DNA from 3 places in the Pseudomonas sp. Z4-7 genome. Region 2 is predicted to be linked to each of the others. Evidence: riboswitches for the same ligand, from Rfam matches in the RefSeq annotation. Region 2 holds a riboswitch; each other region holds the start of a gene.
What was found. Region 2 has a riboswitch for cobalamin ahead of J3P91_RS16960 (CbtB domain-containing protein). Riboswitches for the same ligand answer to the same signal wherever they lie in the genome.
Positions count from the first base shown of each region.

Region 1 (10,597 bases), 1.4 Mb from region 2:
CAATTGCTGGCCGATGTCGCTGAGCTCGACAAGGGATTGATGACGCCTGAACAGTTCGACGCCCAACTCCTGTTCCAGGGATTTTATCGCGTGGGACACCGCTGACTGGCCGATGCCAAGGCGTGTCGCGGCCGCGGTGAAACCTTGCAGTTCGGCGACCAGCGAAAAGATTTCGAGTTGGGTGAGGGTCATGAGTAAACGCTCATTTTACGATGATGTTTCATGAGCGGAACAATACGCCATCCCAGCGACATACGGGACATTGATTAATCTCCTAGCGGTGGACTATGAAAGCCCTGGAACAAACTGCCTCGACACCCTCGGACCTGCCGGTCTACCTCAAGCTTGCGATGGTCACGATGATCTGGGGCGGCACCTTTGTGGCCGGTAGGATCCTTGCCGATGCGCTGACGCCGATGTTCGCCGCCAGCTTGCGTTTTCTCCTGGCGAGCATCGCGTTGTTGCTGTTTCTCGGCGTCGCCGGTATCCCCCTGGCCAGGCCCGGCTTGAAGCAGGGCCTGCAGCTGGCCGCGCTGGGGTTCTTCGGGATCTTTTTCTACAACCTGTGTTTCTTCCATGGCTTGCAATACATCAACGCATCGCGCGCCTCGTTGATCGTCGCGTTGAACCCGGCAGTGATCGGCTTGGCCTCATGGTGCTTGTTCAAGGAACGGTTGGGCCGCTTCAAAGTCGCCGGTATCGTGCTGTGCATCGGCGGGGCGGGGTTGGTCATCATCAGTCGCGAACCGTCGCTGTTGCAGGCGACGGAACAGGCTTGGCGCGGAGATCTGCTGATTTTCGGCTGTGTGCTGGGGTGGGGCATCTATTCGCTGTTTTCCAAAGGCCTGAATGAGAGCCTGGGTCCTTTGCAGACAGTGACCTGGTCGATCCTGCTGGGCACGCTGATGTTGTGGCTGGCGTGCGCAGCCGGCGGTGAGATCCGCTTCGAGGCATTGCGCGGGCTGGACCTCAGGCAATGGTTGAGCCTGCTGTACCTCGGCGTGCTGGGTTCGGCCCTGGCCTATATCGCCTGGTATCAGGGCATCCGCCGGATCGGTGCGACGCGTTCCGGCGTCTTCATTGCGCTCAACCCGCTGACGGCGGTACTGCTGGGCGCGATGCTGCTCGACGAACGGCTCACTTTGTTGATGTGCGTAGGCGGCGGGTTGATCCTGGCGGGGATCTTCCTGTGCAACAAACCGCTTGCACGTTCGGCAAAAAAGACGATTTGATACCTGAAGCGGACAAATCTGGTTACGCTGTGTAGAATCGGGTTACGCATATAAGAATAAGGTCTTCTGGCAGCAGAAGCCTCGCCCGCAATAGCCTTGGGTCGACAATGAAGATACTTGGGTTTCAACTGATCTATGGCGACTTCCTCGCCCGCAGTGTCCGCGGCATTTCCTGCGCGCCGCCCCGCGTCCTCAGCATCACTGGCAACTAACGTTTTTTTGTTAATTGATAAGTTTGATGAGGCGCCGACATGGCAGATCTATACGAAAACCCGATGGGCCTGATGGGCTTCGAATTCATTGAGTTCGCATCCCCGACCCCGAATACCCTGGAGCCGATCTTCGAGATCATGGGCTTCACCAAGGTGGCCACCCACCGTTCCAAAGACGTGCACCTGTACCGCCAGGGCGCGATCAACCTGATCCTCAACAACGAACCGCACAGCGTGGCGTCCTACTTCGCGGCCGAGCACGGCCCGTCGGTGTGCGGCATGGCCTTCCGCGTCAAGGATTCGCAAAAAGCCTACAAGCAGGCCCTGGAACTCGGTGCCCAGCCGATCCACATCGAAACCGGCCCGATGGAGCTGAACCTCCCGGCGATCAAAGGCATTGGCGGCGCGCCGCTGTACCTGATCGACCGTTTTGGCGAAGGCAGCTCGATCTACGACATCGACTTCGTCTTCCTCGAGGGTGTCGATCGCAATCCGGTGGGCGCCGGTCTGAAGATCATCGACCACCTGACCCACAACGTTTATCGCGGGCGCATGGCCTACTGGGCCAACTTCTACGAGAAGCTGTTCAATTTCCGCGAGATTCGTTACTTCGACATCAAGGGCGAATACACCGGCCTGACTTCCAAGGCCATGACAGCACCGGACGGCATGATCCGCATCCCGCTGAACGAAGAGTCATCCAAGGGCGCCGGGCAGATTGAAGAGTTCCTGATGCAGTTCAATGGCGAAGGCATCCAGCACGTGGCCTTCCTGACCGACGACTTGATCAAGACCTGGGATGCGCTCAAGAAGATCGGCATGCGCTTCATGACCGCGCCGCCGGACACCTACTACGAAATGCTCGAAGGACGCCTGCCGAACCATGGCGAACCGGTGGCGGAGCTGCAATCGCGGGGCATCCTGCTGGACGGGGCCTCGGAGCAGGGCGACAAGCGCCTGTTGCTGCAGATCTTCTCGGAAACCCTGATGGGGCCGGTGTTCTTCGAGTTCATCCAGCGCAAGGGCGACGATGGCTTCGGCGAGGGTAACTTCAAGGCGCTGTTCGAATCGATCGAGCGTGACCAGGTGCGGCGTGGTGTACTCACTACCGAGTAAACCCGACAGGTAAAAAAGCCCGCCCGGCAGTGATGCCGGGCGGGCTTTTTGTTGTCGATGCAAGACCCCTTTGGGAGCGAACCTGCTCGCGAAAGCGCTGTGTCAGTCACCTAAGCCTTCGCGAGCAGGCTCGCTCCCACAGGGCGGGGGTAGCCTCAAGCCCGGCGCCGCTGCCGCACCAGATGCCTGAAGCCTTCCAGTACCAGCACGGCCACCGCCATCCAGATGGGGATGTAAGTCAGCCATTGCTCAGCCTGGATGCTTTCCCCCAGCAGCAGTGCCACGCCCAGCAGCAACACCGGCTCGACATAGCTCAACAGCCCGAACAGGCTGAACGGCAGCAGTCGGCTGGCGATGATGTGGGCCACCAGCGCCGAGGCACTGATCACGCCAAGTCCCGGGATGAGCAGCGAAAGCCGAGGGTACTGGTTGAAAATCGCGAAACCTTGTCCACCGCTCTGCACGAACCAGAACGCCAGGGGCAGCATCAGCGTCATGTCCAGCCAGAGCCCGCCCAGGTTGTCGGTGCCCAGGCGCCGGCGCAGGACGAAGTAGATCGGATAGCCCATCACCACAAGCAAGGTCGCCCAGGAAAAACCGCCCACCCGGTAGAGTTCGTTGAGCACGCCGAGCGTGGCGAAGAACACCGCGATCTTTTGCAGGCGGGAGAGCCGCTCGCCGTAGACGATACGCCCGGTGATGACCATCGACAGCGGCAACAGGAAATACCCCAGCGATACGTCCAGGCTGTAGCCGTTGAGCGGCGCCCACATGAACAGCCACAGTTGCACTCCCATCAAGGCCGAAGACACCGTCGCGCCGATCAGCAGGCGCGGTGTGTCGACCAAGCGCCCGACAAGTTGCCTGACGAGTGTCCACTCCCGTGCCACCAGCATGAATGCGGTCATGCATGGCAGGGTGAGCAGCATGCGCCAGCCGAAAATTTCCATCCCGGTCAAGGGGTCGAGCAATGACGTGTAGTAATACAGGACCGCGAACAGGGCGGAGGCCGATACCGATAGAGCGATGCCTTTGGACACTGATGCCTCTTGTTATTGGAATTGCAGCAGGGAGTTGTTTACCCGTGGCGAGGGAGCAAGCTCGCGCTGGGCCGCGTAGCGGACTCGAAATAGCGGCTGCTACGCAGCCGAGCGGGAGCAAGCTCCCTCGCCACGGGGTCATGCGTTGAATATCACGACGTATGCGGCACGCGGCCCGGCACGAAATGACTGATGTCGTTGAAGCCCGGCGTCGAAGCATGCCCCGGTGTCACCAGCGAATCGATGAACGCTTCGTCATCTGCCGTGATCCGCACCGCTTGCGCCCTGGTGTACGCGTCCCATTGTTCTTCGGTGCGCGGTCCGACGATCGCCGACGTGACGGCACGGTTGTTCAACACCCAGGCAATGGCGAACTCGACGATGCCGACGCCGCGATCCCGGGTGTATTGCTGGATCTGCTGGGCAATGCGCAAGGATTCGACCCGCCATTCGGTTTCCAGGATGCGCTTGTCCTGGCGTCCGGCGCGGCTGTTGGCATCCGGTGCCACATCGGGTGCGTACTTGCCGCTGAGCACACCTCGGGCGAGGGGGCTGTAGGGCACCACGCCGAGGCCGTAGTTCTGCGCGGCGGTGATCTGTTCGGTTTCCGCCTGGCGGTTGACGATGTTGTACAGCGGCTGGCTGATCACCGGCCGATCGACGCCCAGGCTGTCGGCGATACGGATCACTTCGGCGATGCGCCAGGCGCGGTAATTCGACAGGCCCCAGTAGCGGATCTTGCCCTGGCGAATCAGATCGCCGATGGCCGACACCGTGACCTGCAATGGCGTGTTGTGGTCTTCGCGGTGCAGGTAGTAGATGTCCAGGTAATCGGTGCCCAGGCGCGTCAGGCTGGCCTCGATGCCGTTGAAGATATGCTTGCGGCTCAAGCCGCTGCGGTTGGGCACACCGTCCGGCGGGCCGAAGCCGACCTTGGTGGCGAGCACCCACTCGTGGCGCCGGCTGGCAATCGCCTCGCCGACGATTTCTTCGGAACGGCCGTTGGTGTAGACATCGGCCGTGTCGATGAAATTGATGCCCTGGTCCCAGGCCTTGTCGATGATCCGCAGCGAATCCTCGGTGCTGGTCTGTTCACCGAACATCATCGTGCCCAGGGTCAGCGTCGAGACTTGCAACCCGGAATGGCCCAGCGTGCGGTAGCTCATGGACAAGATCCTTTTATCGATGGGAAAGGTCCCATCAAATACCAGAACCGCCGTATGGATCCAACCGTTTTCTCAAACACCTGCAAATCAACTGTGGGAGCGAGCCTGCTCGCGAAGGCGTACTTCCAGGCACCCTCTACAGTGACTGACACAGCGCTTTCGCGAGCAGGCTCGCTCCCACAGCAGGCAAACCGCGTCAGCCCCGCAGGGTGCGCGTCATGCGCAACGCCAGCAGGCTGCCGCAGACAATCACTGCCGCCAGCATATAGAGCGCCGCATCGGTCGAGCCGGTGGCGTCCTTGACCCAGCCCACCAGGTACGGACTGAGGAAGCCGGCCATCTGGCCCATGGAATTGATCAGCGCCAGGCCGCCGGCCGCCGCCCCCGCGCTGAGCAGGGCGGTGGGCACCGGCCAGAACATCGGCAGGCCGGTGAGGGCGCCCATGGTGGCGATGGTCAGGCCGAGGATGGCGATGGCCGGCGTAGTGGCGAAATTGACGGCGATCAGCAGCCCGACCGCACCCATCAGCATCGGCACGACCAGATGCCAGCGGCGCTCCTTGCGCAGGTCCGCCGAGCGGCCCACCAGCAGCATGAACACCGCCGCCAGCAGATAGGGGATCGCACTCAGCCAGCCGATCACCAGGTTATCGCTGAAACCCAGGTTCTTGATGATCGACGGCAGCCAGAAGTTGATCGCGTACACGCCGCTCTGGATACAGAAGTACACCAGGCCGAAGGCCCAGATCGCCGGGTTCTTGAATACGGCTGCCAGGGAATCGGTAGTGGTCTTCGGCTTGTTGGCCAGGTCTTCGGCATGGTCGGCGGTGAGCACGGCGCGCTCATGGTCGGTCAGCCACTTGGCATTGGCGAAGGTGTCGCTGAGCAGGAAGAACGCCAGGCCCCCGAGGATCACCGTCGGCACGCCTTGCAGCAGGAACATCCACTGCCAGCCCGCCAGGCCACCCTGGCCAGCGGCGAAATGGTTGAGGATCCAGCCGGAAAACGGGCTGCCGAGCAGGCCGGACACCGGGATGGCCGACATGAACAGCGCCATGATCCGGCCGCGACGGAACGTCGGGAACCACTGCGAGAGGTACAGCACCACGCCAGGGAAGAACCCGGCCTCGGCTGCGCCAGTGAACAGCCGCAAGGTATAGAACCCGGTCGGGGTGGTGACGAACAGCAGGCAGGTCGACAGCGTGCCCCAGGTGATCATCATCAGCGCGATCCAGCGCCGCGGGCCGAATTTTGTCAGCGCCAGGTTGCTCGGCACGCCACACAGCACGTAGCCAATGAAGAAGATCCCGGCACCAAGGCCGTACACGGTTTCGCTGAATTTCAGCGCATCGAGCATCTGCAACTTGGCGAAGCCAACGTTGACCCGGTCCAGGTAGTTGAACAGGTAGCAGATGAAGATGAAGGGGATCAAGCGCAGGGTGATGCGCTTGTAGACGGTATTTTTTTCGTCGGGGGTAGCCAGGAGGGCTGCTGCGCTCTGGGACATGGCGGGTCTCTCTTTATTATGATTTTGGCGTGCCAAGGGGTAACGTTGACCGCCCCTTGAGTCTCGGCCAGCCTGAGGGCCCGTGTCTTTGTGCCGGGGCACAGGGTTTGGGCGCGGACCCTGTGCGGCTGACCAATCGCGCTGAAGCATTACGCCCAAAACCAAGAACCCTGCTCACAAGGAATCGCCCATGTTCGAACTCGATCACGACCTGGCCCAGGACATCGTCGACCGGGCGATGGCGATTCTGCCCTATAACGTCAACGTCATGGACAACCAGGGCCTGATCCTAGCCAGCGGCGAGCGCGAGCGCATCAATACCCGTCACGAGGGTGCGCAGCTGGTCTTGGCGAATGGGCGAGTGGTGGAAATCGACGAGCACACCGCCGTGCACCTCAAGGGCGTGCAGCCGGGAATCAACCTGCCGTTGATGCTCGACCAGCGGCTGATCGGCGTGCTCGGTATCACCGGCGAACCCGCGCAGTTGCGCACCTACGCGGAACTGGTGCGCATGACCGCCGAAATGCTGCTCGCCCAGCGCAACCAGCAGGCCGAGCAGCAATGGCGGCGCCAGCGTTGCGATGATTTGCTGGCGCTGCTGCTGGGTGATGCCGGGGATTCGCCACGGTTGCTCGACGAAGCCCTGCAGATGGGCCTCAAGCCGCAGCTGTCGCGGGTGCCGTACCTGTTTGAATTGGGCCAGGAACATGGGCCCGGGCAAACCGTCGAGGCACTGAGCGCGTGGCTGATGTCACGCTACCCGGACAGCTGGTGCCTGACCTCGTCCAAATCTTCTTTGCTCTGGTGCCGGCCGGTCACGGCTTCGGTGGAGAACGAGCGCTTGCTCGGCAAGCTCGACGGGCTGGGCTGGAACATCCTCAGGGTGGCGGTGGGCGGTCAGGCCGAGGGTCTGACCGGCCTGCGCCGTTGCTACCGGCGTGTGGCGGACCTACTTGCCTACGGCCGTGATGTCCTGCCGCAGTCACGCCTGTTGATCCTCAATCGTTATCGCCTGCCGGTGCTGCTCTGGCGCCATCGCAGCGACGATGCGCTGGACGAGTTGCTGACACCGCTGCGCAAGGTGATCGCCAAGGACAACAACGGGCAACTCCTGGCGACCCTGCGCAGCTGGTGCGAACACGACGGCCAGAGCCAGGCCTGCGCCGACGCGCTGGGCATCCACCGCAACAGCCTGCGCTATCGCATGGAACGCATCGCCGAGCTCAGCGGCGTGGACCCGCTGCGGCTGGATGGAATGCTGGCGCTGTATCTAGGCGTCCAACTGTTGCCGCACGATCAAAACCTCCCCGCATGACCCTGTGGGAGCGAGCTTGCTCGCGATGACGGCATCCGCTTCAAAAAACTGCAAGCTGACACACCGCTATCGCGAGCAAGCTCGCTCCCACATTGGATCTGCTGCGCTCGCGATTTTTGTTTTCAGCACGGATCCGTTGTGGGAGCGAGCCTGCTCGCGAAGAGGCCAGCAATGCCGAACCGCCATTTTTGTGAAATTGACCAATAATGCCCAAGGAGTTTTGTGCGGCGGACCGGCGTCAGGGCTGCGGTCAGCTGGCAGCATGCTGTGCATCGGAACCGGAGAACAAAAATGAAAATAATCATCGCCCCCGACTCGTTCAAGGACAGTCTCAGCGCCCAGGGCGTGGCGGACGCGATTGCCCAGGGGTTGGCTGAGGTCTGGCCGGATGCGCAGTTGATCAAATGCCCAATGGCCGACGGCGGGGAAGGGACGGTGGAGTCGGTGCTGGCGGCGTGCAACGGCCAGTGGCGTCGCACCCTGGTTCGCGGGCCCTTGGGCGCCGCTGTCGAGGCCCGCTGGGGCTGGCTGCCCGACAGCGGCACCGCGATCATCGAGATGGCTGAGGCCAGCGGCCTGCAACTGGTGCCGCCGGGACAGCGTGACGCGTGCTCCAGCAGCACCTTCGGCACCGGCGAACTGATTCGCGCCGCCCTCGATGAGGGTGCCCGGCGCGTGATCCTGGCGATCGGCGGCAGTGCCACCAACGACGGCGGAGCCGGGGCGATGCAGGCTCTGGGCGTGGCGCTGCTGGACGCACAGGGCCAATCGCTGCCGCCCGGCGGCGTGGCCCTGGGCAAACTGGCGCGCATTGACCTTAGCGAGTTGGACCCGCGCCTGGCCGGGGTGCGTTTCGAGATCGCCGCCGACGTCGATAACCCCTTGTGCGGGCCCCACGGCGCTTCAGCGGTGTTCGGCCCGCAGAAGGGAGCTTCTGCCGAGCAGGTGCAGCAACTGGATCGCGCGCTGGGGCATTTCGCCGAACACTGCGCCCAGGCGTTGCACCGGGACGTGCGCGACGAACCGGGCAGTGGCGCCGCCGGAGGCCTGGGATTCGCCGCCAAGGCCTTTCTCCAGGCCCGGTTTCGCACCGGCGTCGAAGTCGTTGCGCAATTGACCGGCCTGGCCGAGGCGATCAACGGGGCCGATCTGGTCATCACCGGCGAAGGCCGTTTCGATGCGCAGACCCTGCGCGGCAAGACGCCTTTTGGCGTGGCCCGCATTGCCCGGCGCCAAGGTGTACCGGTGATAGTCATTGCCGGCACGTTGGGGGAGGGTTACCAGGCGCTGTATGAGCATGGCATCGATGCCGCCTTTGCCCTGGCGAACGGGCCAATGACGCTGCAAGAAGCCTGCACCGATGCGCCACGCCTGTTGGCCGAGCGCGCGCGGGACATCGCCCGGCTCTGGCGCGTGGCGGCCCGCTAGATCGGCCGTGCCGGTGCCGACGATAAGGCACCGGCCCGCGGAGTTTGCCTCAGGGACATTGACCCGCCCGCGCACCCTGCGTAGCCTTGCGCCTTCGAGGTTCTTTGGCGTACGCCGAAGCTAAGAAGGGAACGCGGTCCAAGCCGCGGCTGCCCCCGCAACTGTGAACGGTGCTGTTTCTGCAAGGCCACTGTGCATGCCCTTTTTCAACGGGTGCACGGGAAGGCGCAGCAAATTGTCGGTCCAGGCTTTGTATGAAGCGTGGACCGGCCCGCCGTCAGCCAGGAGACCTGCCTCGACAACAGATTCTCACTACAACCGGGCGGGGTGATCCGGTGGCGAAATCTTCCGCGCGCGTCTGTGCCAGCGGTTGTCGTCCCGTTTGCCCGCCACCTTGCCAAAGGGCATCCGATGAAAACACTGGCCAAACTCCCCGTCACCATCGTCACCGGTTTCCTCGGCTCGGGTAAGACCACCTTGCTGCGGCACATGCTCGATAACGCCCAGGGCCGGCGCATCGCGGTGATCGTCAACGAATTCGGCGAGCTCGGTATCGACGGTGAGATTCTCAAGCAGTGCTCCATCGGTTGCACCGAAGAAGAAGCCAACGGCCGGGTCTACGAATTGGCCAACGGTTGCCTGTGCTGCACCGTGCAGGAAGAGTTTTTCCCGGTGATGCGCGAACTGGTGGCCCGTCGCGGCGACCTCGACCACATCCTCATCGAAACCTCTGGCCTGGCCCTGCCCAAGCCCTTGGTCCAGGCCTTCCAGTGGCCGGAAATCCGCAGCGCCTGCACGGTCGATGCGGTGATTACCGTGGTCGACAGCCCGGCCGTGGCCGCCGGTACTTTTGCCGCGTTCCCCGACCAGGTCGATGCCCAGCGCAAACTGGACCCGAACCTGGATCACGAATCGCCGCTGCACGAGCTGTTCGCCGATCAACTGGCGAGCGCCGACCTGGTGATCCTCAACAAGGCCGACCTGATCAGCCCTGAGGACCTGGCAAAAGTCCGCCTGGAAGTCGCCGAAGAATTGCCGCCAGCGGTCAAGGTCATCGAAGCCAGCAGCGGTCGCCTGCCGCTGGACGTACTGATCGGCCTGGGCGCCGGCTCCGAAGAGCACATCGACAGCCGCCACAGCCACCACGACCATCACCATGACGGTGATGATGACGACCACGATCATGACGCCTTCGACTCGATCTCCCTCGAACTGCCCCAGGCCGATGAAAGCCTGCTGCTGGACGCGCTGACGCAACTGGTGATCCAGCATGACGTGCTGCGGGTCAAGGGTTTCGCGGCGATCCCGAACAAGCCGATGCGCTTGTTGATCCAGGGCGTCGGCACGCGCTTCGACAAGCATTTCGACCGCCAGTGGGGCGCCGACGAAGCACGGGTGACGCGGCTGGTGCTGATCGGCCAGGCGCTGGATGCCGGGATGCTTGAAGCGCAGCTGCGCGCCGCCCTCAGCGTCTAAGCCATGCACCTGCTCAGGACCCAGCCCGGCGGTTTTGTGTCGGATGACAACATCGCCGACCTCGGACAAACCCCCGCCGAGCTGGTGATCCTGTGCAGCGGCGAT
Region 1 covers NZ_CP071642.1:2,338,817-2,349,413, forward strand. The annotation lists gene J3P91_RS10685 (LysR family transcriptional regulator) at 1-192, opposite strand, end outside; gene J3P91_RS10690 (DMT family transporter) at 288-1,232, shown strand; gene hppD (4-hydroxyphenylpyruvate dioxygenase) at 1,484-2,560, shown strand; gene rarD (EamA family transporter RarD) at 2,716-3,600, opposite strand; gene J3P91_RS10705 (aldo/keto reductase) at 3,753-4,766, opposite strand; gene J3P91_RS10710 (MFS transporter) at 4,963-6,273, opposite strand; gene J3P91_RS10715 (sugar diacid recognition domain-containing protein) at 6,464-7,588, shown strand; gene J3P91_RS10720 (glycerate kinase) at 7,880-9,016, shown strand; cobalamin riboswitch at 9,097-9,328, shown strand; gene cobW (cobalamin biosynthesis protein CobW) at 9,428-10,492, shown strand; gene cobN (cobaltochelatase subunit CobN) at 10,496-10,597, shown strand, end outside.
Region 1: it holds a riboswitch for cobalamin, as region 2 does, so the genes downstream of both, cobW (cobalamin biosynthesis protein CobW) here and J3P91_RS16960 (CbtB domain-containing protein) in region 2, are expected to answer to the same signal.

Region 2 (10,597 bases):
AGGTACGGGCGCAGTTCGCTGGCACCGAGGGCGCAGTTCAGGCCGACGGAGATCGGCTTGGCGTGGGCCACCGAGTTCCAGAAGGCTTCGGTGGTCTGGCCGGAGAGGGTGCGGCCGGAGGCGTCGGTGATGGTGCCGGAAATCATGATCGGCAACTCGAGGCCCAGCTCTTCATAGACGCCTTGCACGGCGAAGATCGCGGCCTTGGCATTGAGCGTGTCGAAAATGGTCTCGATCAGGATCAGGTCGGCGCCGCCTTCGATCAGGCCCTTGGTGGCTTCGGTGTAGTTCTCCACCAGCTCGTCGAAGGTCACGTTGCGGTAGCCGGGGTTGTTCACATCCGGCGACAGCGAGCAGGTGCGGCTGGTCGGGCCGAGCACGCCGGCGACGAAGCGCGGCTTGTCCGGGGTTTCGAGGGTCTTGGCGTCGGCCACCTTGCGGGCCAGGCGCGCGCCTTCCAGGTTCAGCTCGTAGGCCAGGCCCTGCATGCCGTAGTCGGCCTGGGACACCTGGGTGGCGTTGAAGGTGTTGGTTTCGAGGATGTCGGCGCCGGCATCCAGGTAGGCCTTTTCGATAGCGCCAATCACGTCGGGGCGGGTCAGCACGAGCAAGTCGTTGTTGCCCTTGACGTCGCTCGGCCAGTCGGCGAAGCGTTTGCCACGGTAGTCCTGCTCTTCCAGCTTGTAGCTCTGGATCATCGTGCCCATGCCGCCGTCGAGGATCAGGATGCGTTCCTTGAGGGCCTGCTGGAGAAGATAAAGGCGAGCGCTGCGATCAGACATAGGACTACCTGGAAAAAAGACCATTACGAAGGCCGGAATGATAGCAAACCTGTGCAGGATTTGATCATGGAGGGCTTTTGCATGAATATCGCTCATGTTTGCAAGGCCATGCTGGCCCGGTAGAATCGCCGGATAATTTTCCAGGAACCCGAGACATGCCGTACCGCGTCTTGTTCGGCAGTCTGTTGCTGCTGTTGTCTTCTAGCGCAGCCGCCGGGAATCCCGCTCCCGCGATCTCCTACACTCGTGACATCCAGCCGATCTTCACGGAAAAGTGTGTGGCCTGCCATGCCTGTTACGACTCCGCCTGCCAGTTGAACCTGGGCAGCGGCGAAGGTGCGCTGCGGGGGGCGAGCAAGCTGCCGGTGTACGACGGCGAGCGCCGCCAGGCCGCCGACCCGACCCGCCTGTTCTATGATGCCTCCGGCCAACGGGCCTGGCAGCGCAAGGGCTTTTACTCGGTCATCGATGCCCAGGGCAGCCAGGCGGCACTGATGGCGCAAATGCTCGAGCTGGGACACAACACGCCCTTGCAGCCCAACGCCAAGCTGCCGGAAGACATCGTACTGGGCTTGAGCCGCGACAACAGTTGCCCGACGCCGGACCAATTCGACGCCTACGCGGCTGTTCATCCCAAGGAAGGCATGCCTCTGGCCGTCACCGGCCTGACCGACCAGCAATACCAGACGCTACAGCGCTGGCTGGCCGCCGGCGCGCCCATCGACCAGCAGGCCCTGGCGCCAAGCGCCGCCGAAGCCTTGCAGGTGGTGCAGTGGGAAAACCTGCTCAATGCCCCCGGCGCCCGGGAAAGCCTGGTCGGTCGCTGGCTGTTCGAGCACCTCTTCCTGGCCCACATCTATTTCAAGGGCGGCGAGCCGGGGCATTTCTTCCAGTGGGTGCGCTCGCGCACGCCGACCGGCCAGCCGATCGACCTGATCAACACTCGCCGTCCGAATGACGACCCCGGCACCCGCATCTATTACCGGCTCTGGCCGGTGCAGGGGGTGATCGTCCACAAGACCCACATCACTTACGGCTTGAGCGCGGCGAAGATTGCGCGGATCAAGAGTCTGTTTTACAGCGGTAACTGGCAGGTCAGCTCATTGCCGGGCTACGGGCCGGAGCGTCGGGCCAATCCGTTTTCCACCTTCGAGGCGATTCCGGCCCAGGCCCGCTATCAGTTCATGCTCGATAACGCCGAGTATTTCGTGCGCACGTTCATCCGTGGCTCGGTGTGCCGGGGCCAGATCGCCACGGACGTCATTCGCGATAACTTCTGGGCGTTGTTCCAGGCACCCGAGCACGACTTGTACATCACCGACCCCAACTATCGCGGCCAGGCGACGCCGTTGCTGGCGATGCCGGGCCAGAACGATGACGTCGGCAGCGTCGTCAGCCTGTGGCTCGATTACCGCGACAAGCGCAACGCGTACGAAGCCCTGCGCCGCGACAGCTACGCCGAGCTCCCGGCTCCGGGCTGGTCGACGCTGTGGGCGGGAAATGACAATGCGCTGCTGAGCATCTTCCGGCATTTCGACAGCGCCGCGGTCACCAAGGGCCTGATTGGCGAGGTGCCGCAGACGCTGTGGCTGTTCGATTTCCCGCTGCTGGAGCGCACCTATTATCAACTGGCGGTGAATTTCGACGTGTTCGGCAATGTCTCCCACCAGGCCCAGACCCGGCTGTATTTCGACCTGATCCGCAACGGCGCGGAACAGAACTTCCTGCGCCTGATGCCGGCCGATTCCCGCGAAGGTTACCTCGACGACTGGTACCAGGCCGGTGGGAAATTCAAGATGTGGCTGGATTACGAGGCCATCGACGACGACAAGCCGACTGCGCTCAAGCTCGACGAAGCAGACCCCAAGCGCGACTTCGCCCGGCAGTTGCTGCTTCGCTATGGCGAGCTGAACGCGCGCCCCGACCCGATCAACCGCTGTGCGGGAGCGTATTGCTCGCGTCCCAATATCGATCCGGCGCTGCAGGATGCCGAGCAGGCTTTGAGTCGCCTGGTGTCGCGTCCGGCGGCGGGTCTCAGGGTCATCGACCAACTGCCGGAAGCGACGATGCTACGCGTCGAAACCCTGGACGGTCGGCGCGAGGTCTATAGCCTGCTGCGCAACCGCGCCCACAGCAACGTGGCGTTCCTGCTGGGTGAAGCGCTGCGCTACCAGCCAGGGCTGGACACCCTGACCGTTTATCCGGGCGTGCTCAGCAGCTATCCGAATTTCATTTTCGATATCCCGGCGGGGCAAGTGCCGGCGTTTGTCGATGCCATGGAGAACGCGCAGGATGCGGCGGCTTTCGAGCGAATCGTCGAGCGCTGGGGGATTCGCCGCAGTCATCCGCAGTTCTGGCGGTATTTCCACGATCTGAGCCGATACATCGAGCAAACCGACCCCTTGGAAGCGGGCGTGCTGGACATGAATCGTTATCAGAACCTCTGAGCAAAGTAGCCGACGGAGCGCCCTTGCGCGGTCGGCTGCTTTCCTGACAAAAATACTGGGACTTTGTCCGGCGCGATGATTGGCGTAAACTGCCGGCAAGCCTGCGAGGAGTTTCCATGACCGCCATTACCATTACCGATGCCGCCCACGATTACCTGGCCGACCTGCTGTCCAAGCAGAACACCCCGGGTATCGGGATCCGCATCTTCATCACCCAGCCCGGCACCCAGTACGCAGAGACGTGCATTGCCTACTGCAAGCCGGGAGAAGAAAAACCCGAAGATACCGCGCTGGGGCTCAAGAGCTTCACCGCGTACATCGACTCGTTCAGCGAAGCTTTCCTGGACGATGCGGTGGTCGACTACGCCACCGACCGCATGGGCGGCCAGCTGACCATCAAGGCGCCGAACGCCAAGGTACCGATGGTCAACGCCGACAGTCCGGTCAACGAGCGCATCAACTATTACCTGCAAACCGAGATCAACCCGGGGCTGGCCAGCCACGGCGGCCAGGTGTCGCTGATCGACGTGGTGGAAGACGGCATCGCCGTGCTCCAGTTCGGCGGCGGTTGCCAGGGCTGCGGCCAGGCTGACGTGACCTTGAAGGAAGGCATCGAGCGCACCTTGCTCGAGCGCATCCCGGAACTCAAGGGCGTACGCGACGTGACCGACCACACGCAGAAAGAAAACGCCTACTACTGATAGGTGCCAGTTGCGCGCAGAACACTGTGGCGAGGGAGCTTGCTCCCGCTCGATTGCGTAGCAATCGCAAGGCAACCCGCGCGTCTTCCGTGATTGACGCGTGAGTCGCCAAGGGACCGCTTCGCGGTCCAGCGGGAGCAAGCTCCCTCGCCACAAAAGCTTCTAGGGTCAGCATGCCATCTTAGAGGCGCCGCCGATCCCTGTGGGAGCGAGCCTGCTCGCGAAGGGGCCGGCACATTCGACATCGTTGCCGGCTGATCCACCGCTTTCACGAGCAGGCTCGCTCCCACAAGGGATTCCGACTGAGCCATATCGACGAGTCAGGGCCTGTACAGATGCGCATGCCCGGCGCGATACAGCGATGATTCGCTGAACACATCATTGCCCAATACACGCCCCACCAGTATCAGCGCCGTACGTCGAAAGCCCTTGGCTTGGACCTTCCCGGCGATATCCTCCAGCGTACCCACCACCCAATCCTGATCCGGCCACGTGGCCCGGTGAATCACTGCGATCGGACAATCCGCGCCGTAGTGGGGCAGCAGTTCCGCGACTATTTTTTCCAGGTGATTGACGCCCAGGTGAATTGCCATGGTTGCGCCATGCTGCGCCAGGCTGGCGAGTTCTTCCCCGGCGGGCATCGCGGTCTTGTCCGCGTAGCGGGTCAGGATCACGCTCTGGGACACGTCCGGTAGCGTCAGCTCGGCGCCGAGCAGGGCCGCGCAGGCTGAGGTGGCGGTGACGCCCGGAACGATTTCGAAAGGGATGTCCAGTTCCCGCAGGCAGCGGATCTGCTCGCCGATCGCGCCATACAGACTTGGATCGCCGGAGTGCACCCGGGCCACGTCCTGGCCGTTCAGATGCGCGATCCTGATCAGTTCGACGATCTGTTCCAGGTGCAGCTCTGCGCTGTTGACCACCTGTTCGGCGCTGTGGCCTTCGAGCACGGCCGCCGGCACCAGGGAGCCGGCGTAGATGATCACCGGGCAACGGTGGATCAGGCGCTGGCCTTTCACGGTGATCAGTTCCGGGTCGCCGGGGCCGGCACCGATGAAGTAAACGGTCATGACCGGTTCCTGTAGAAAAGGGCCTTGCATGAGCAGCGCTCATGATTCCGGCGGCGATTATCGAGGGTTACGAAGCTGCCGCCAATGCCAGAGTGGCTTGCGCACTTTTCTGACGGGTAATCAGCAGTCTCGCGGGCGAATCGCCCAGTTGATCGGCCAGGGCAAGGGCGGCGCTTTCGGCGACGCCGTGGCAGCCCGTACGCTCGAAGGCGACCCGGGAACGCTGGCTGAGCTGGGTTTGATAACCCGCCAACTGCTCGGCAGTGAAGCAGGTCAGTGGCAGCGCCAATTGCTCGGCCAGCTCCAGCAGGCCCGGTTCGTCGTGCTTGAGATCGATACTGGCCAAGGCCTGTACATTATCGAGCGCAATGCCATGGGCCAGCAGCGTCTGCTCAAGCAATGCCCGCAATGCACTGGCCGGGCAACCGCGTTGGCAGCCCAGGCCGACCACCAGGATCGGCCCGCTATTCATGCGTCGTGGCGAGCCTGGGCGCCACGGCGAAACAGCCAGGCGCTGATCAGGCCCAGGGCGAGCCAGAACGCGACATTGGTCAGTTGCGCGGCGATCTTGAACTGGCTTTCCAGCGCCTCGGGGGCCAGCATCGAATGGACTTCAGGCTGCGGCGCGCCGATGACGTGAGGCACCAGCAACGTCGCAACACCCAGCAGCTTCAGCAGCCACTGCCGGCCGAAGGCAATCAGGGCGATGCCTACCGCCGTGGACGCCGCCGTGCCGATCCACCACATCTGCCGCTGGGCCAGCTCAGCCGCCGCCGTACCAGGCAGTTCCGGTGGCAGGCCAAGCGTTGGCGCGAGGACGAAGGTGGCGTAACCGGCCAGGCCCCAAAGCAAGCCCTGGGACGTACGCGTCGGCTCGCGCAAGGTGTACAGGCCCGCCAGCATCAGGGCGAAACCCACCGCGACCACCAGGTTGCCGCCGGTGGTGGCGAGCAGGCGTTGCCAGCCGTCTTGCGGTTCCCAGGCTTCGGCGTCGTGGCTGTGGGCAGCGCCCGAAGCATGCTCATGGACTTCGCTGGCCGGGGCCTTTTCGTAGGTTTCGGCTTGCTGAATCAGCGGCGAGACCCACAGGCTTTGTAGAAGAGTCAACAGCAGGGCGGCCAGCAGCCCGCTGAAACCGGCAGTCCGGGCGATACGCTTGATCATGTCGTCAGGTCTCAGTGGCACGGGAACGCGGCGCTGTGCCGGGTGTCGTGGGCCGCGTTGTGCACCGCTTCGATGTGGGAGAAACCGGCGAAGTAGACCAGGCCCGCACCGAGGATCGAGGCGAGGACCGCCGCGCTCAGGCGCTGGCTCAGGGTGACAGTGCTGCTGGTGGTGCGGGCGGTGCTGCTGATGGTCGACATGGCGCTTCCCTCGGGTTTGTCGGCGGGGAAGCGAGCGCAATGAAAACCCGGGCGAGGGCTCGCCAGAATTCGAACAGCGCCCGCCCACCGCGGGTTTGTTGAGCTTGAGTCATGGGCCGGTCTCCGGGCTCGCGAGGGGCTGGGCCAAAGCCTTGCCTGCAAGCGTCACCTTCCCATGCCAAGGCACAGTGGATTCGACGCTTCGCTCGCTTACCGTTGCGGGGGCAGCACCGGACTGACGTGGCCTTGGAGTAAAGCACACGATTCACCGGTTTCCCGTTTCACCCTGTGAAGGGCACCCGTAACTAGGCCGACAGGAGACCATGGGCGAGGCCGGGGCGTCAATCGCGGCTTCGCGCCACCGATGCGGTGGATTATTTTTCATCTCGCCCTGCAAAAGCCGCAAGTCAGGCCGATAACGAGGTAGGCGTACACACAATTATCCCAAACGATACGCTGGCGGCATGGAGGCTCGACCATCACCCGAGGCTTCCCCATGTCCCTACGCAGTTTGAATATCGCCCCCCGAGCCTTTCTCGGCTTCACTGTCATCGCACTGCTTGTCGTCGTCCTCGGCGTGTTCGCCGCCAATCGCATGTCCGTCATTCGCCAGGCTTCGGTGGACATGGAACAGACCCAGGTGCCCAGCGTCAGCCATCTGGCCAGTGTGATGGAAAGCGTCTTGCGTATGCGGATCCTCTCGTTTCGCATACTGGTGAACCGTGACCCGGCCAGCCTGAACGAGGCCGACGGGCGCATCGGTGTGCTGGTGGAAAAACTGCACAAGGCCAATAACAGCTATGCGGCGCTGCCAGCCACCCCGCAAGAGGCCGAGCTGTACAAGACTTTTTCCGCGACGCTTGCAAAGTATCTCGAGGCCCAGCAGGAAATGCTCCAGCTGTCGCGTCAGGACAAGCTTGATCAACTGCGCGCCCATATCAATACGCGGATCAAGGAAGGCACCGACCTGATGGGCGAACAGCTCAACAAACTCATCGAGTTCAACGTGGCCAGCGCCGGCGAAGCATCGGCCAAGGCTGACGGCTACTACAGCAGCGCCATCACCGGCATTATCGTCGTCTCGGTCATCGCCGCGCTGGCAACCGTGCTGCTGGCCTTGCTCCTGACCCGCAGTATTGTCACCCCCCTGAATCGGGCGCTCGAAGCAGCCCGGACCATAGCCGGCGGCAATCTGGTCACCGTCATCATCGACGACGGCAAGGACGAACCTGCGCGATTGCTCCAGGCCTTGGGCGCCATGCAGGGCAGCCTGCGCCAGACCATCGAGCAGATTGCCGGTTCCGCCACCCAACTGGGCGCCGCCGCTGAAGAGTTGAGTGCCGTCACCCAGGAGTCTTCCCGCGGCTTGCAAAGGCAGCACAGCGAAATCGAGCAGGCGGCCACCGCCGTCAATGAGATGACCGCCGCGGTCGAGGAGGTTGCCCGCAACGCGGTGTCCACTTCCGAAGCCTCGAACCAGTCAACCCAGGCGGCCCGGGAAGGGCGCACGCGAGTGGTGGAGACCGTCGATGCGATCCAGACCATGACCCATGACGTACAAGCCACCGCCGCGATGGTCGAGGGCCTGGCGGTCCAGGGGCGCGACATCGGCAAGGTGCTGGACGTGATCCGCGCCATCGCCGAACAGACCAACCTGCTGGCCCTCAACGCGGCCATCGAAGCGGCCCGGGCCGGGGAGGCCGGACGTGGTTTCGCGGTGGTGGCCGACGAAGTCCGTGCCTTGGCCCATCGCACCGCGCAATCGACCCAGGAAATCGAAAAAATGGTGGCCGGCATCCAGAACGGCACCGGCGAGGCCGTGCAGTCGATGCAGCAAAGCAACCAGCGCACCCAAAGCACCCTGGAACTGGCCCGTGGTGCCGGCGTGGCGCTGGAACAGATCACCCAGTCGATCCACCAGATCAACGAGCGCAACCTGGTCATTGCCAGCGCATCCGAAGAACAGGCCCAGGTCTCCCGCGAAGTGGACCGCAACCTGATGAACATCCGTGACCTGGCGACCCAATCGGCCAGCGGCGCGCAACAGACCAGCGACGCCACTCACGAACTGTCGCGCCTGGCGGTGGGTTTGAATGCGACGGTGGCGCGCTTCGTTATTTGAGATAGGGTTGAAGCTGGATACCGCGCGAACAGGAGCAATGCATGCGCTTTTCAGCCTTGACCCAACGCATCACCGGCGACGGTGCCGCCGCCTGGCAGATCCATGACCGGGCGCTGGCCATGCGCGAACAGGGCAGGGAGGTGCTGTTGCTGTCGGTGGGCGATCCGGATTTCGACACGCCTCCGGCCATTGTCGAGGCCGCCGTCGCGAGCCTGCGGGCGGGGGACACGCATTACTCGGATACCCGTGGACTGCATGCGTTGCGCGCCAGCATCGCCCGGCGCCACCAGCAACGTTGCGGCCAGCCGGTGGGCGCCGGGCACGTTACGGTGCTGCCCGGCGCCCAGTGTGCGGTCTTCGCGGTCGCGCAGTGCCTGCTCGACCCCGGCGACGAGGTGATTGTCGCCGAACCGATGTACGTCACCTACGAAGCGGTCTTTGGCGCCTGCGGGGCGAAAGTGGTCCCGGTGACGGTGCGTCCGGAAAACGCTTTTCGGGTAGAGCCGGCCGACGTGGCCCAGCTGATCACGCCGCGTACCCGCGTGATGCTGCTCAACAGCCCCAACAATCCCTCCGGCGCCAGCCTGCCGCTGGCCACCTGGCAAGCGTTGGCGCAACTGTGCATCGAGCATGACCTGTGGCTTATCAGCGATGAGGTCTACAGCGACTTGCTCTACGACGGCGAACATATCAGCCCGGCCAGCCTGCCGGGCATGGCCGAGCGCACCGCCACCCTCAACAGCCTGTCCAAATCCCACGCCATGACAGGCTGGCGCATCGGCTGGGCCATCGGCCCCGAGTCCCTTGCCGGGCATCTGGCGAACCTGTCGCTGTGCATGCTGTTCGGCCTGCCGGACTTCGTCCAGCGCGCCGCCCAGGTTGCCCTTGAGCGGGATCTGCCTGAAGTGGCGCGGATGCGCGAGGAATATCGCCAGCGCCGTGACCTGGTATGCGCGGCGCTGGAGGGGCGTGCGGGCCTCAGGCCGGTACGGCCTGATGGCGGGATGTTCGTGATGGTCGACGTGCGCCAGACGGGTCTCGCCGCCCAGGCATTTGCCGAGCGCCTGCTGGACGACTACGGCGTGTCGGTGCTGGCGGGCGAGGCGTTCGGGCCGAGCGCGGCAGGGCATATCCGGATCGGCCTGGTGGTCGACCAAGTGCAATTGGCGGATGCGTGCCTCCGGATCGTCGAGTGTGCGGCGGCCTTGCTGCAGGTCGATTGGTGAAGTTTTGTAGACGCTATGTGAAATTGTGTAAGGGTTTTGCTCGACCACGGGCGCCGGCGTATATCCTAGGTGGCTTGAGATTTCTTGCGCCTGTGGGACCGCCATCGCGAGCAAGCTCGCTCCCACACGGTTTTTGCTGCGTACCGAAACCCCTGTGGGAGCGAGCCTGCTCGCAATGAGTCCCGCCCAGGCGCCACCGTATTTTCTGGACCACCCCATGCCCAACATCCTCCTCGTCGAAGACGACGCCGCCCTTTGCGAACTGATCTCCAGCTACCTGGAGCGCAACGGCTATCAGGTCAGCGTCCTCAACCGTGGCGATCACGTCCGCGAGCGGGCACGGGCCAATCCGCCGGACCTGGTGATCCTCGACCTGATGCTGCCGGGCCTGGATGGCTTGCAGGTCTGCCGTCTGCTGCGCGCCGATTCGGCGACCCTGCCGATCCTGATGCTCACCGCTCGGGATGACAGCCACGACCAGGTGCTGGGCCTGGAAATGGGCGCCGATGACTACGTCACCAAGCCCTGCGAGCCGCGGGTATTGCTGGCGCGGGTACGCACCCTGCTGCGGCGCAGTAGCCTCGCTGAACCGCAAACGGTCAACGACCGTATTGTCATGGGCAACCTGTGCATCGATCTGTCCGAGCGCACCGTCACCTGGCGCGGGCAGCCGGTGGAGCTGTCCAGCGGCGAGTACAACCTGCTGGTGGTGCTGGCCCGGCATTCCGGCGAGGTGCTCAGCCGCGACCAGATTTTGCAGCGCTTGCGCGGCATCGAATTCAACGGCACCGATCGCTCGGTGGACGTGGCCATTTCCAAATTGCGGCGCAAATTCGACGACAACGCCGGCGAGGCGCGCAAGATCAAGACCGTGTGGGGCAAGGGTTA
Region 2 covers NZ_CP071642.1:3,781,958-3,792,554, reverse strand. The annotation lists gene metH (methionine synthase) at 1-782, opposite strand, end outside; gene J3P91_RS16985 (fatty acid cis/trans isomerase) at 938-3,229, shown strand; gene nfuA (Fe-S biogenesis protein NfuA) at 3,346-3,930, shown strand; gene cobM (precorrin-4 C(11)-methyltransferase) at 4,251-4,997, opposite strand; gene J3P91_RS16970 (cobalamin biosynthesis protein) at 5,065-5,469, opposite strand; gene J3P91_RS16965 (CbtA family protein) at 5,466-6,161, opposite strand; gene J3P91_RS16960 (CbtB domain-containing protein) at 6,173-6,361, opposite strand; cobalamin riboswitch at 6,459-6,679, opposite strand; partial or broken gene J3P91_RS16955 (MCP four helix bundle domain-containing protein) at 6,858-7,580, shown strand; gene J3P91_RS16950 (methyl-accepting chemotaxis protein) at 7,620-8,483, shown strand; gene J3P91_RS16945 (pyridoxal phosphate-dependent aminotransferase) at 8,525-9,709, shown strand; gene J3P91_RS16940 (response regulator) at 9,927-10,597, shown strand, end outside.

Region 3 (10,597 bases), 810 kb from region 2:
GTGCCTTACATGGGGTTTGTCATCGGGATTGGCGCGGCGTTGATCGCCGGGCTGTTCCAGTTTGGCGGCGACCTGTATCCCATGGTCGGCATCGTCGCGGTATTCATGGTCGGGCAGGCGCTGGAGGGCATGGTGCTGACGCCGTTGCTGGTGGGAGATCGTATCGGCTTGCACCCGGTGGCGGTGATCTTCGCGATCCTGGCGGGTGGCGAGTTGTTCGGCTTCACCGGGATCCTGCTGGCGCTGCCGGTGGCGGCGGTGATCATGGTGCTGGTGCGTCATATGCACGATCTGTACAAGGATTCCGACATATATAGCGGCGCAGAGGACCCCGACCTCTAGGGCAAAATGGCAGGCGCGGCGTCAGGGAAACTGACGCTCCGTGCCCTTGCTGCTGCAAACCTTTGATTTTGCTCGTGGTCCGGCGCATTGTGCGGTCCGCGCCACGGGTATAAACTTTGCAAACTTTACACAGAGGCCACTAATGGTTCCCTTGGAACCGTTCAGTCAGCATGAAACCGATTCAGCTGCCCCTTGGTGTGCGTCTGCGTGACGACGCCACCTTCATCAATTACTACCCAGGCGCCAATGCCGCTGCACTCGGCTATGTCGAGCGGCTTTGCGAAGCCGACGCCGGCTGGACCGAGAGCCTGATCTATCTGTGGGGCAAGGACGGGGTAGGGCGCACGCATCTGTTACAGGCGGCGTGCTTGCGCTTCGAGCAGTTGGGTGAGCCTGCCGTGTACCTGCCACTGGCTGAGCTGCTGGATCGCGGCGTGGAAATCCTCGACAACCTGGAGCAGTACGAACTGGTCTGCCTGGATGATCTCCAGGCAGTGGCCGGCAAGGCCGATTGGGAAGAGGCGTTGTTCCATCTGTTCAACCGGTTGCGCGACAGTGGCCGGCGCCTGTTGATTGCCGCATCGACCTCGCCACGGGAGCTGCCGGTGAAGCTGGCCGACTTGAAATCCCGCCTGACCCTGGCGTTGATCTTCCAGATGCGCCCGCTTTCCGACGAAGACAAGCTTCGCGCGTTGCAGTTGCGTGCATCTCGACGCGGCCTGCACCTGACCGACGAGGTCGGGCATTTCATCCTCACCCGTGGCACCCGCAGCATGAGCGCGTTGTTCGAACTGCTTGAACGTCTCGATCAGGCCTCGCTCCAGGCCCAGCGCAAGCTGACCATTCCTTTTTTGAAAGAAACTTTAGGCTGGTAAAACGGTCGCGAGATGATGGCTTAAAGCCTCTTCTTAACCCGACGAAGCCCGCGGTTTTACTGGGCTGGAGGCCTGCAAGCCGTTCAATACGGGCTTAAGCGCTTAGATGTAAACGAGAAATCAAGAAGTCACATTTGCATCGATTGAATTTGCAAATGAGGTTGATAGAAGGCATAGTCTCGCCATCTTTACTACCTCAGCCACGGTCGTGCCCATGCTAAATCGCTTCGCACCCCTCGTGCCTCTCGCACTCGTTACCCTGTTGTTCGGTTGCGCTGCCCACTCTCCAGTGACCCAGCAAGTGCCCCAACCACAGGTAAATAACACCGTTACCGCCCAGTCTTCCGCCGTTGCGTTCCAGGAAGAAATGGCCTCCGACAAAGAGCTGGCAGACTTCGCCGGCAGCAAGCCTTATCAGCTTCCAGTGCTGGCGGACAGCATCCTGGAGCGCGGCATGTCCTTGATCGGCACACGTTATCGTTTTGGCGGGACCTCCGAAGCCGGCTTCGACTGCAGCGGCTTCATCGGCTACCTGTTTCGCGAAGAAGCGGGTATGACCCTGCCGCGTTCCACGCGTGAAATGATTAACGTGAAGGCCCCGCTGGTCGCTCGCAACCAGCTCGAACCCGGTGACCTGCTGTTCTTCAGCACCAACGGGCGTCGCGGTCGCGTCAGCCACGCCGGTATCTACCTGGGCGACAACCAGTTCATCCACTCCAGCAGCCGCCGCAGCGGTGGGGTGCGAATCGACAGCCTGGGCGACAGCTACTGGAGCAAGACCTTCATCGAAGCCAAGCGTGCCCTCGCCATGGCACCGACTGTAGTGACGGCTCGCAAGTAAACGCACAGTTTGTAGGGCAAACTTAAAGTCTTACTTGAAGTTTGGCCCATAGCCGCTAGAATCCATGATCATTGATTGATGGCAATCCGCCTGCGTACTACGCGGGCGGACTTGTTTCCATCTCCACGGCAGAAATAGCCGCATCCAGATCAGGATTGTTGTGCCTATGTCGACGTCGGCCCGCCTCGCTCTCATGTTTCTTGCCGCACTGCTCAGCGCGTGCGCCAGTCGCACCCCGCCGCCCGCGCCAGTGCGGGCTCCGGTAGTGTTCGCACCTTCCCAGACTTTTTCTCCCGCCGCCGAAGACGTGCTGTTCCGGGCGTTGGGCCTGGTGGGCACGCCTTATCGCTGGGGCGGCAACACGCCGGATTCAGGTTTCGATTGCAGTGGCTTGATCGGCTATGTGTACCGTGACGCCGCCGGCATCTCGCTGCCACGTTCCACGCGCGAAATGATCAGCATGCGCGCGCCGGAAGTCGGCAAGGATGCGTTGCAGAGCGGCGATCTGGTGTTCTTCGCCACCAATGGCGGCTCCCAGGTCAGCCATGCCGGAATCTATGTCGGGGAGGGGCGCTTCGTCCATGCGCCGGCCACGGGCGGGACGGTCAAGCTCGACAGCCTGTCAAAGGCCTATTGGCAGAAAGCCTACCTGGGCGCCAAGCGCGTACTGCAGCCGGATCATCTGGCGCGTAATCCCTGATTTCTGCCGGGTAGGCTCTTGTGGCGAGGGAGCTTGCTCCCGCTGGGCTGCGCAGCAGCCCCAAGCTTTTAGCGGTCGCTACGCAACCGAGCGGGAGCAAGCTCCCTCGCCACGGGTTTCAGCTTTAGTTTTTTGACACCCGCCAGATTTTGTTCCCGACATCATCCGCCACCAACAACCCGCCCTGCTTGTCGATCACCACGCCCACCGGCCGGCCCTGGGCTTTTTCGTCTGCATTGAGGAAACCGGTCAACACATCTACTGGTTGCCCGACCGGTTTGCCGCCGCTGAACGGAACAAAAATCACTTTGTAGCCACTGTGGGGCTTGCGGTTCCAGGAACCGTGTTGCCCGATGAAAGCCCCTTCGGTGAACGGCGCGGGCAATTGGCTGCCCTCGGCGAAGCTCAGGCCCAGGGAGGCGGTGTGCGGGCCCACCGCATAGTCGGGGGCGATGGCCTTGGCCACCAGCTCGGGGTTTTGCGGCTCGACCCGGACATCGATGTTTTGCCCGTAATAACTGTAAGGCCAGCCATAGAAGCCGCCATCCTTCACCGACGTGATGTAGTCCGGCACCAGGTCGCTGCCGATCTCGTCCCGTTCGTTGACCGCCGTCCACAACGCGCCGCTGCGTGGCTCCCTTGCCAGGCCATTGGGATTGCGCAGGCCCGCGGCGAAGATGCGATGAGTGCCTGTGGCGCGGTCGACTTCCCAGATCGCCGCCCGGCCTTCTTCCGCTTCCATGCCGTTCTCGCCAACGTTGCTGTTCGAACCGGTGGTCACGTACAGCTTGCTGCCGTCCCGGCTGGCGATGACGTTTTTGGTCCAGTGGTGGTTCAAAGTGCCGCCCGGCAAGTCGACCACCTTGGTTGGCTGTGCCTTGATTTGTGTGTCGCCTTCCTTGTACGGGAAGCGGATCAGGCGGTCGGTGTCGGCCACGTACAGGTCATTGCCGACGAGGGTCATGCCGAACGGCGAGTTGAGGTTCTCCAGGAAAATCGTCCGGGTCTCGGCGACGCCATCGTGATTGGCGTCTCGCAGCAGGGTGATGCGGTTGGGGCTGGGCACGCCGGCACCGGCCCGGCCCATGACTTTTTTCATGACCCAGCCACGTATGCCCTGGGTATCGTCGGGCTTGGGAGGGGCGTTGGTTTCGGCCACCAGCACATCGCCATTGGGCAGTATATAAAGCCAGCGCGGATGATCCAGCCCTTCGGCAAACGCGACTACCTGCAGGCCTTGGGCCGGGGTTGGCTTGGCGCCGTCCGGCCAGCCGACCGCTTCGGCGATATTCACCGTGGGAATCAGGGTCTTGTTCGGTTCGGGCAGTTTCGGCGACGGGCCGGTGCCGTCGGAAACCTGCAATGTGGAAGACTCGCCACACGCGACAAGCCCCGTAGCCAGGGCAATGATTAACAGATGAGGTGGCTTGAGCATGCGGGCTTCCCTATGAGTGCATGTGGTTACTCATAGAGGAGCGTAGACGTGGGATGGTTCAACGGTGGGTAACAACAGCCAGGCAAACAGATTCCTTTGTGGGAGCGAGCCTGCTCGCGAAAGCGCTGTATCGGGCAACATCGATGTCGACTGTTGCACCGTCTTCGCGAGCAGGCTCGCTCCCACATGTTTTCCCACTGATCCATGAATCAGCCGTGCGCCTGTTTCAGCAGCAGCGCAATACCCGGATGGTACTGGCCCGCCTCGTTGCGCAATTTGCGATAGGCGTAGGGGAAATACCAGGCCACGGCGCAGGTGTTCTCCTTCTGCAGGTCGTCGATCATGTCCTGCAACTCTTCTGGCGTGGCGCTTTGCTGGGCTTTTTGCGGGGCAACGAACAGGCAGCCCAGTTTCAGGTCGCTGGCGTAGCTGATGCGCTTGGCGTCGCTGGCGGCTTCGAGCAAAGGTTGGGTCAGGTTCAGGTTGTTGACCTTCGGCCAGCGCTGGGTGGCCTGGATGAAGGCGCGCTCATCGGTGCTGGCGATGAACAGGTCGGCGCTGACGTTGCGTTCGCCTTCTTCATTCTGCTTGCGCGTCGCTGCGTTCTGCAGCGTGACCATCTCCGCCATCCAGGCAGCGGCAGACAGCAACCCGAGGTTGGCTTTTTGATCATGCCAGTAGGGGGTGTCGTTATCGCCGCGCACGGCGTTGTAGCGATCGATACAGTCGAACCAGCGTTCCAGCACCGGGCGTAGAAACTCCAGCTTTGGATTGCTGATAATCATGCCTTGCATGCGTTTGCCCTCTTGTTCTTGTGATAGCGGGTCGTAGTGTCTATTTGATATCACTTGCCACAGCTTCACACAAGATCGATGTCAGTTTATTGATCAGGACCACTCAATGAGCCGATGCATGTGGCGGCTTTAATTGACGCTCCATCCCCAACCCTCTAACCTTCGCGGCTTGTTTCAGGTGCTCTGTGGCGCGGTCGCGGCCGACAGAGTGAAACAGGGAAGCCGGTGAGCGAACGCGAACCCGGCGCTGCCCCCGCAACGGTAAATGAGTCAACGCTGTGCTTTGTGGCCACGCAGGCCACTCACCACTGTGTCGCAAGACATGGGAAGGCGCGCAGCCAGGCATTACGCCGCTCATGAGCCCGGAGACCGGCCTGATTCATCCAACGGCATCACGGTGGGCGATGCCAGGCTCGCTGCCGTCCTTTTTTCTGCCCGCCCGCCGTTATCCAGTCCCAACGGAGAGCTCCCCTCATGACCGATACGCCCGATCGCGACGAACGCCACCTGGCGCGCATGCTGCGCAAGAAAGCCGTGATTGACGAGCGCATCGCCAATTCACCGAACGAGTGTGGCCTGCTGCTGGTGCTGACCGGCAACGGCAAGGGCAAGAGCAGTTCGGCGTTTGGCATGCTCGCCCGTGCCATGGGCCACGGCATGCAGTGCGGCGTGGTGCAGTTCATCAAAGGGCGCAACAGCACCGGCGAGGAGCTGTTTTTCCGACGCTTCCCGGAGCAGGTGCGCTTTCACGTCATGGGCGAAGGCTTTACTTGGGAAACCCAGGATCGTCAGCGCGACATCGCCGCCGCCGAAGCGGCCTGGGCGGTATCGCGGCAACTGCTCGGCGATCCGTCGATTGGCCTGGTGGTGCTTGATGAGCTGAACATCGCTCTCAAGCACGGTTATCTCGATCTCGATCAGGTTTTGAGCGACTTGCAGGCCCGCCCGCCCATGCAACATGTGGTGGTCACTGGCCGGGGTGCCAAGCCGGAAATGATCGAGCTGGCCGACACCGTGACCGAAATGGGCATGATCAAACATGCCTTCCAGGCCGGCATCAAGGCGCAGAAAGGCGTCGAACTGTGAACGATGCTTCGATGACCAGCCGCCACTGTCCGGCGGTGTTGATTGCCGCGCCGGCTTCCGGCCAGGGCAAGACCACCGTCACTGCGGCGCTGGCACGGTTGCATCGCAACCAGGGGCGCCAGGTGCGTGTGTTCAAATGCGGACCTGATTTCCTTGATCCGATGATCCTTGAGCGCGCCAGTGGCGCACCGGTCTATCAACTGGATATGTGGATGGTCGGCGAGCAGGAAAGTCGCCGACTGTTGTGGGAAGCCGCCGCCGAAGCGGACCTGATCCTGATCGAAGGGGTGATGGGGCTGTTCGACGGCACCCCGTCCAGCGCCGACCTGGCGCGCCACTTCGGCGTGCCGGTGCTGGCAGTGATCGACGGCACCGCCATGGCCCAGACGTTCGGCGCCCTGGCCCTGGGCCTGGCCCGTTATCAGCCGGACTTGCCGTTCGCTGGCGTACTGGCCAACCGGGTCGGCACCCTGCGCCACGCGCAATTGCTCGAGGGCAGCCTGACCGAAGGCCTGCGCTGGTACGGCGCGCTCTCGCGAGAAACCGGCATCGAGTTGCCGAGCCGCCATCTCGGACTGGTCCAGGCCAGCGAACTGAATGACCTGGACGTTCGCCTCGACGCAGCGGCCGAAGCATTGGCCAGCAGTTGTGAAGTGGCGTTGCCGCCCCAGGTCGAGTTCGCCGCGCCCGAACTGACAACCGTTGAGCCGTGGCTCGACGGTGTGCGCATCGCCGTCGCCCGTGACGAAGCGTTTGCCTTCACCTATGGCGCCAGCCTCGATCTGCTGCGGGCCATGGGCGCGCAACTGGCCTTCTTTTCCCCTATTCATGACACCGAACTGCCCGAGGCGGACAGCCTGTATCTGCCTGGCGGTTACCCGGAGCTGCACCACGTTGCACTGGCGCGGAACGTGCCGATGCTGACGGCGATCCGTGCCCACCACGCAGCCGGCAAACCGCTGCTCGCCGAATGCGGTGGCATGCTCTACCTGCTCGATTCATTGACCGACGTCGAGGGCACTCGCGCCGAGCTGCTCGGCCTGTTGAGCGGCGAAGCGCAGATGCAAAAGCGCCTTGCGGCCTTGGCGTTGCAATCAGTCGAGCTGCCGGAAGGCACCCTGCGCGGGCATACCTATCATCACTCCTTGACCAGCACTGAACTTGAGCCGATCGCCCGTGGGCACAGCCCGAACGGTGGGCGAGGGGCTGAGGCGGTTTTTCGCCTGGGGCGGATGACGGCTTCCTATGTGCATTTTTACTTTCCGTCCAATCCCGGGGCGATTGCCGCGTTGTTTGCGCCCGACCCTGGGGCCGCCTTCGCGAGCAGGCTCGCTCCCACAGGGGACCGCGATTCAAATGTGGGAGCGAGCTTGCTCGCGATGAGGCCATGACTGACAACGCCTTTACCCAGGCCGAACGCGAAGCCGTCTACCGCGCCATCGCCGAACGCCGCGACATGCGCCACTTCACCGGTGGCACCGTCGAGCCAGCGTTGCTGCGCCGTCTGCTCGAAGCCGCGCACCAGGCGCCCAGCGTCGGGCTGATGCAACCGTGGCGCTTCATCCGTATCAGCGACCGCGCCTTGCGTGGGCAGATCCAGCGACTGGTGGAAGAGGAGCGCATCCGCACCGCCGAAGCCCTGGGCGAGCGCAGCGATGAATTCATGCAGCTCAAGGTCGAAGGTATCAATGACTGCGCCGAGGTACTGGTGGCGGCATTGATGGACGACCGCGAGCGGCACATATTCGGTCGCCGGACCTTGCCGGAAATGGACCTGGCCTCGCTGTCCTGCGCCATCCAGAACCTGTGGCTGGCGGCCCGCGTCGAAGGGCTGGGGATGGGCTGGGTGTCGCTGTTCGAACCCCAGGCCCTGGCTGACCTGCTGGGCCTGCCCGCCGGGGCCAAGCCGTTGGCGGTCCTGTGCCTGGGGCCGGTCGAAGGCTTCTACCCAGCGCCGATGCTTGCCCTGGAAGGCTGGGCGCAACCGCGTCCGCTCACTGAACTGCTGTATGAAAACCACTGGGGAGTGCGCCCATGAGCGTAGCGTTGGTCAGTGCCGCCGCGGTGGCGCTGGATGCGCTGCTGGGTGAGCCCCGGCGTTGGCATCCGCTGGTGGCGTTCGGCGGCTTTGCCGATCGCATCGAACAGCGTTTCAACTCCGGCGGGCGCGGCTGGCGCAGCCATGGGGTGACGGCGTGGGTGATCGCCGTGGTGCCGCTAACCTTGCTCGCCACGGCCCTGTCCTGGGCACCGATGATTGGCTGGCTGGTGGAGATTCTGGCGCTGTACTGCGCCCTCGGCCTGCGCAGTCTCGGCGAGCATGTCGAGCCGGTGGCCCGGGCGCTGCGCAGCGGTGAGCTGGACGAGGCGCGTCGACGCGTCGGTTACCTGGTCAGCCGCGAAACCGCCGAGCTGGATGAAACCGCCGTTGCCCGCGCCGCCACCGAGTCGGTCCTGGAAAACGGCAGTGACGCGGTGTTCGCCGCGCTGTTCTGGTTCGCCGTAGCCGGCGCGCCCGGCGTGGTGTTGTACCGGTTGAGCAATACCCTCGACGCCATGTGGGGCTATCGCAACGAGCGCTTCGAGCGTTTCGGCTGGGCGGCGGCGAAGATCGATGACCTGCTCAACTATATTCCTGCACGCCTGGTGGCGTTGACTTACGCTGCGCTCGGCAAGACCCGCCTGGCTCTCAAATGCTGGCGCAGCCAGGGGCCGACCTGGGACAGCCCGAATGCCGGGCCGGTGATGGCCGCCGGTGCCGGCGCGCTGGGTGTGGAGTTGGGGGGCGCGGCGGTGTATCACGGCGAACTGCATCAACGCCCGCCATTGGGCGAGGGCGTGCCGGCGAGTGCCGATTCGATTGACCGAGGCTGGCAATTGGTGCAGCGCGGCGTATGGTTATGGCTGCTGATTCTCTGCCTCGGAGCCGAGTTTTATGCTTGAGCATGGTGGACGACTGCACAACGCCGCCCGGCAGTACGGGATTGCCGAGGCTGACTGGCTTGACCTGTCCAGTGGCCTTGCGCCCTGGCCGTTCGAGATCCCGGCGATTCCATTGCGCGCCTGGGCGCGCCTGCCCGAGACCGACGATGGTCTGGAACAGGCCGCTTGCGACTATTACGAAGCGACGCATGTGTTGCCGGTGGCCGGTTCGCAAATGGCCATCCAACTGCTGCCGCGCCTACGCCGAGCGGGCAAGGTCGGGGTCTTGTCGCCTTGTTACGCCGAGCACGCCGAAGCCTGGCGCCGCAGCGGCTACATCGTGCGCGAAGTGCTGGAAGCGGAAGTGGATTTCTTTCTCGACAGCCTCGACGTGCTGGTGGTGGTCAACCCGAACAATCCCACGGGCCTGAGCCTGGACCCCGAACGCCTGCTGGATTGGCATGCGCGGCTGGCCCAGCGGGGTGGCTGGCTGGTGGTGGACGAGGCGTTCATGGATATCACGCCGCACCTGAGCCTTGCCGCCTACGCCCATCAGGTCGGATTGATCGTGCTGCGCTCGTTCGGCAAGTTTTTCGGCCTGGCCGGAGTTCGCCTCGGGTTCGTCCTGGCCGAGCGACGCTTGCTCAAGCTGCTCGCCGAACAGGTCGGGCCGTGGGCCGTCAGCGGGCCGACGCGGATATTGGGCCAGGCGTGCCTGTTGGATACCGAGGCACATACTCGCCAGCGCCAGCGTTGCGAGGAAACGAGTCAGCGCCTGGCGCTGCTGCTCGAACACCGCGGCTTCAAGCCCCACGGTGGCTGCGGGTTGTTCCAGTGGCTGGTTACCGAGCACGCCCGGGCCCTTTATGACTTCATGGCTCATCGCGGCATTCTCCTGCGGCTGTTCATCAACACCAGCAGTCTGCGCTTCGGACTGCCGGCCGATGACGCAGAATTCCTGCGTCTCGAACAGGCTTTCGAGGCCTATGCCAAGGACATTCAATGACCACCTTGATGGTGCAGGGCACCACCTCCGATGCCGGCAAAAGCACGCTGGTCACGGCGCTGTGCCGCTGGGTCAGGCGCCAGGGCGTGAGCGTGGTGCCGTTCAAGCCGCAGAACATGGCGCTCAATAGCGCGGTGACCGCCGATGGCGGCGAAATCGGCCGGGCCCAGGCGGTCCAGGCCCAGGCTTGTGGCCTCGAACCGCATACCGACATGAACCCGGTGCTGCTCAAGCCCAACAGCGACACCGGTGCCCAAGTCATCATCCATGGCCGCGCCGTGACCAGCATGAACGCCGTGGCGTATCACGATTACAAGGCCATCGCGATGCAAGCGGTGCTGGCTTCCCATGAGCGTTTGCGCGCGGCGTATCAGGTGGTCATGGTGGAGGGCGCGGGGTCGCCGGCGGAGATCAACCTGCGTGCCGGCGACATCGCCAACATGGGTTTTGCCGAGGCCGTCGATTGCCCGGTGCTGCTGATCGCCGACATCAATCGCGGCGGCGTATTCGCCCACCTGGTCGGCACCCTTGAGTTGCTTTCGCCGAGCGAACAGGCCCGGGTCAAAGGTTTCATCATCAACCGTTTTCGTGGCGAC
Region 3 covers NZ_CP071642.1:4,587,501-4,598,097, reverse strand. The annotation lists gene J3P91_RS20475 (AI-2E family transporter) at 1-342, shown strand, start outside; gene hda (DnaA regulatory inactivator Hda) at 513-1,217, shown strand; gene J3P91_RS20465 (C40 family peptidase) at 1,432-2,058, shown strand; gene J3P91_RS20460 (C40 family peptidase) at 2,225-2,758, shown strand; gene J3P91_RS20455 (PQQ-dependent sugar dehydrogenase) at 2,883-4,193, opposite strand; gene J3P91_RS20450 (hypothetical protein) at 4,403-4,987, opposite strand; cobalamin riboswitch at 5,147-5,379, shown strand; gene cobO (cob(I)yrinic acid a,c-diamide adenosyltransferase) at 5,462-6,073, shown strand; gene J3P91_RS20440 (cobyrinate a,c-diamide synthase) at 6,085-7,464, shown strand; gene bluB (5,6-dimethylbenzimidazole synthase) at 7,461-8,111, shown strand; gene cbiB (adenosylcobinamide-phosphate synthase CbiB) at 8,108-9,016, shown strand; gene cobD (threonine-phosphate decarboxylase CobD) at 9,009-10,001, shown strand; gene J3P91_RS20420 (cobyric acid synthase) at 9,998-10,597, shown strand, end outside.
Region 3: it holds a riboswitch for cobalamin, as region 2 does, so the genes downstream of both, cobO (cob(I)yrinic acid a,c-diamide adenosyltransferase) here and J3P91_RS16960 (CbtB domain-containing protein) in region 2, are expected to answer to the same signal.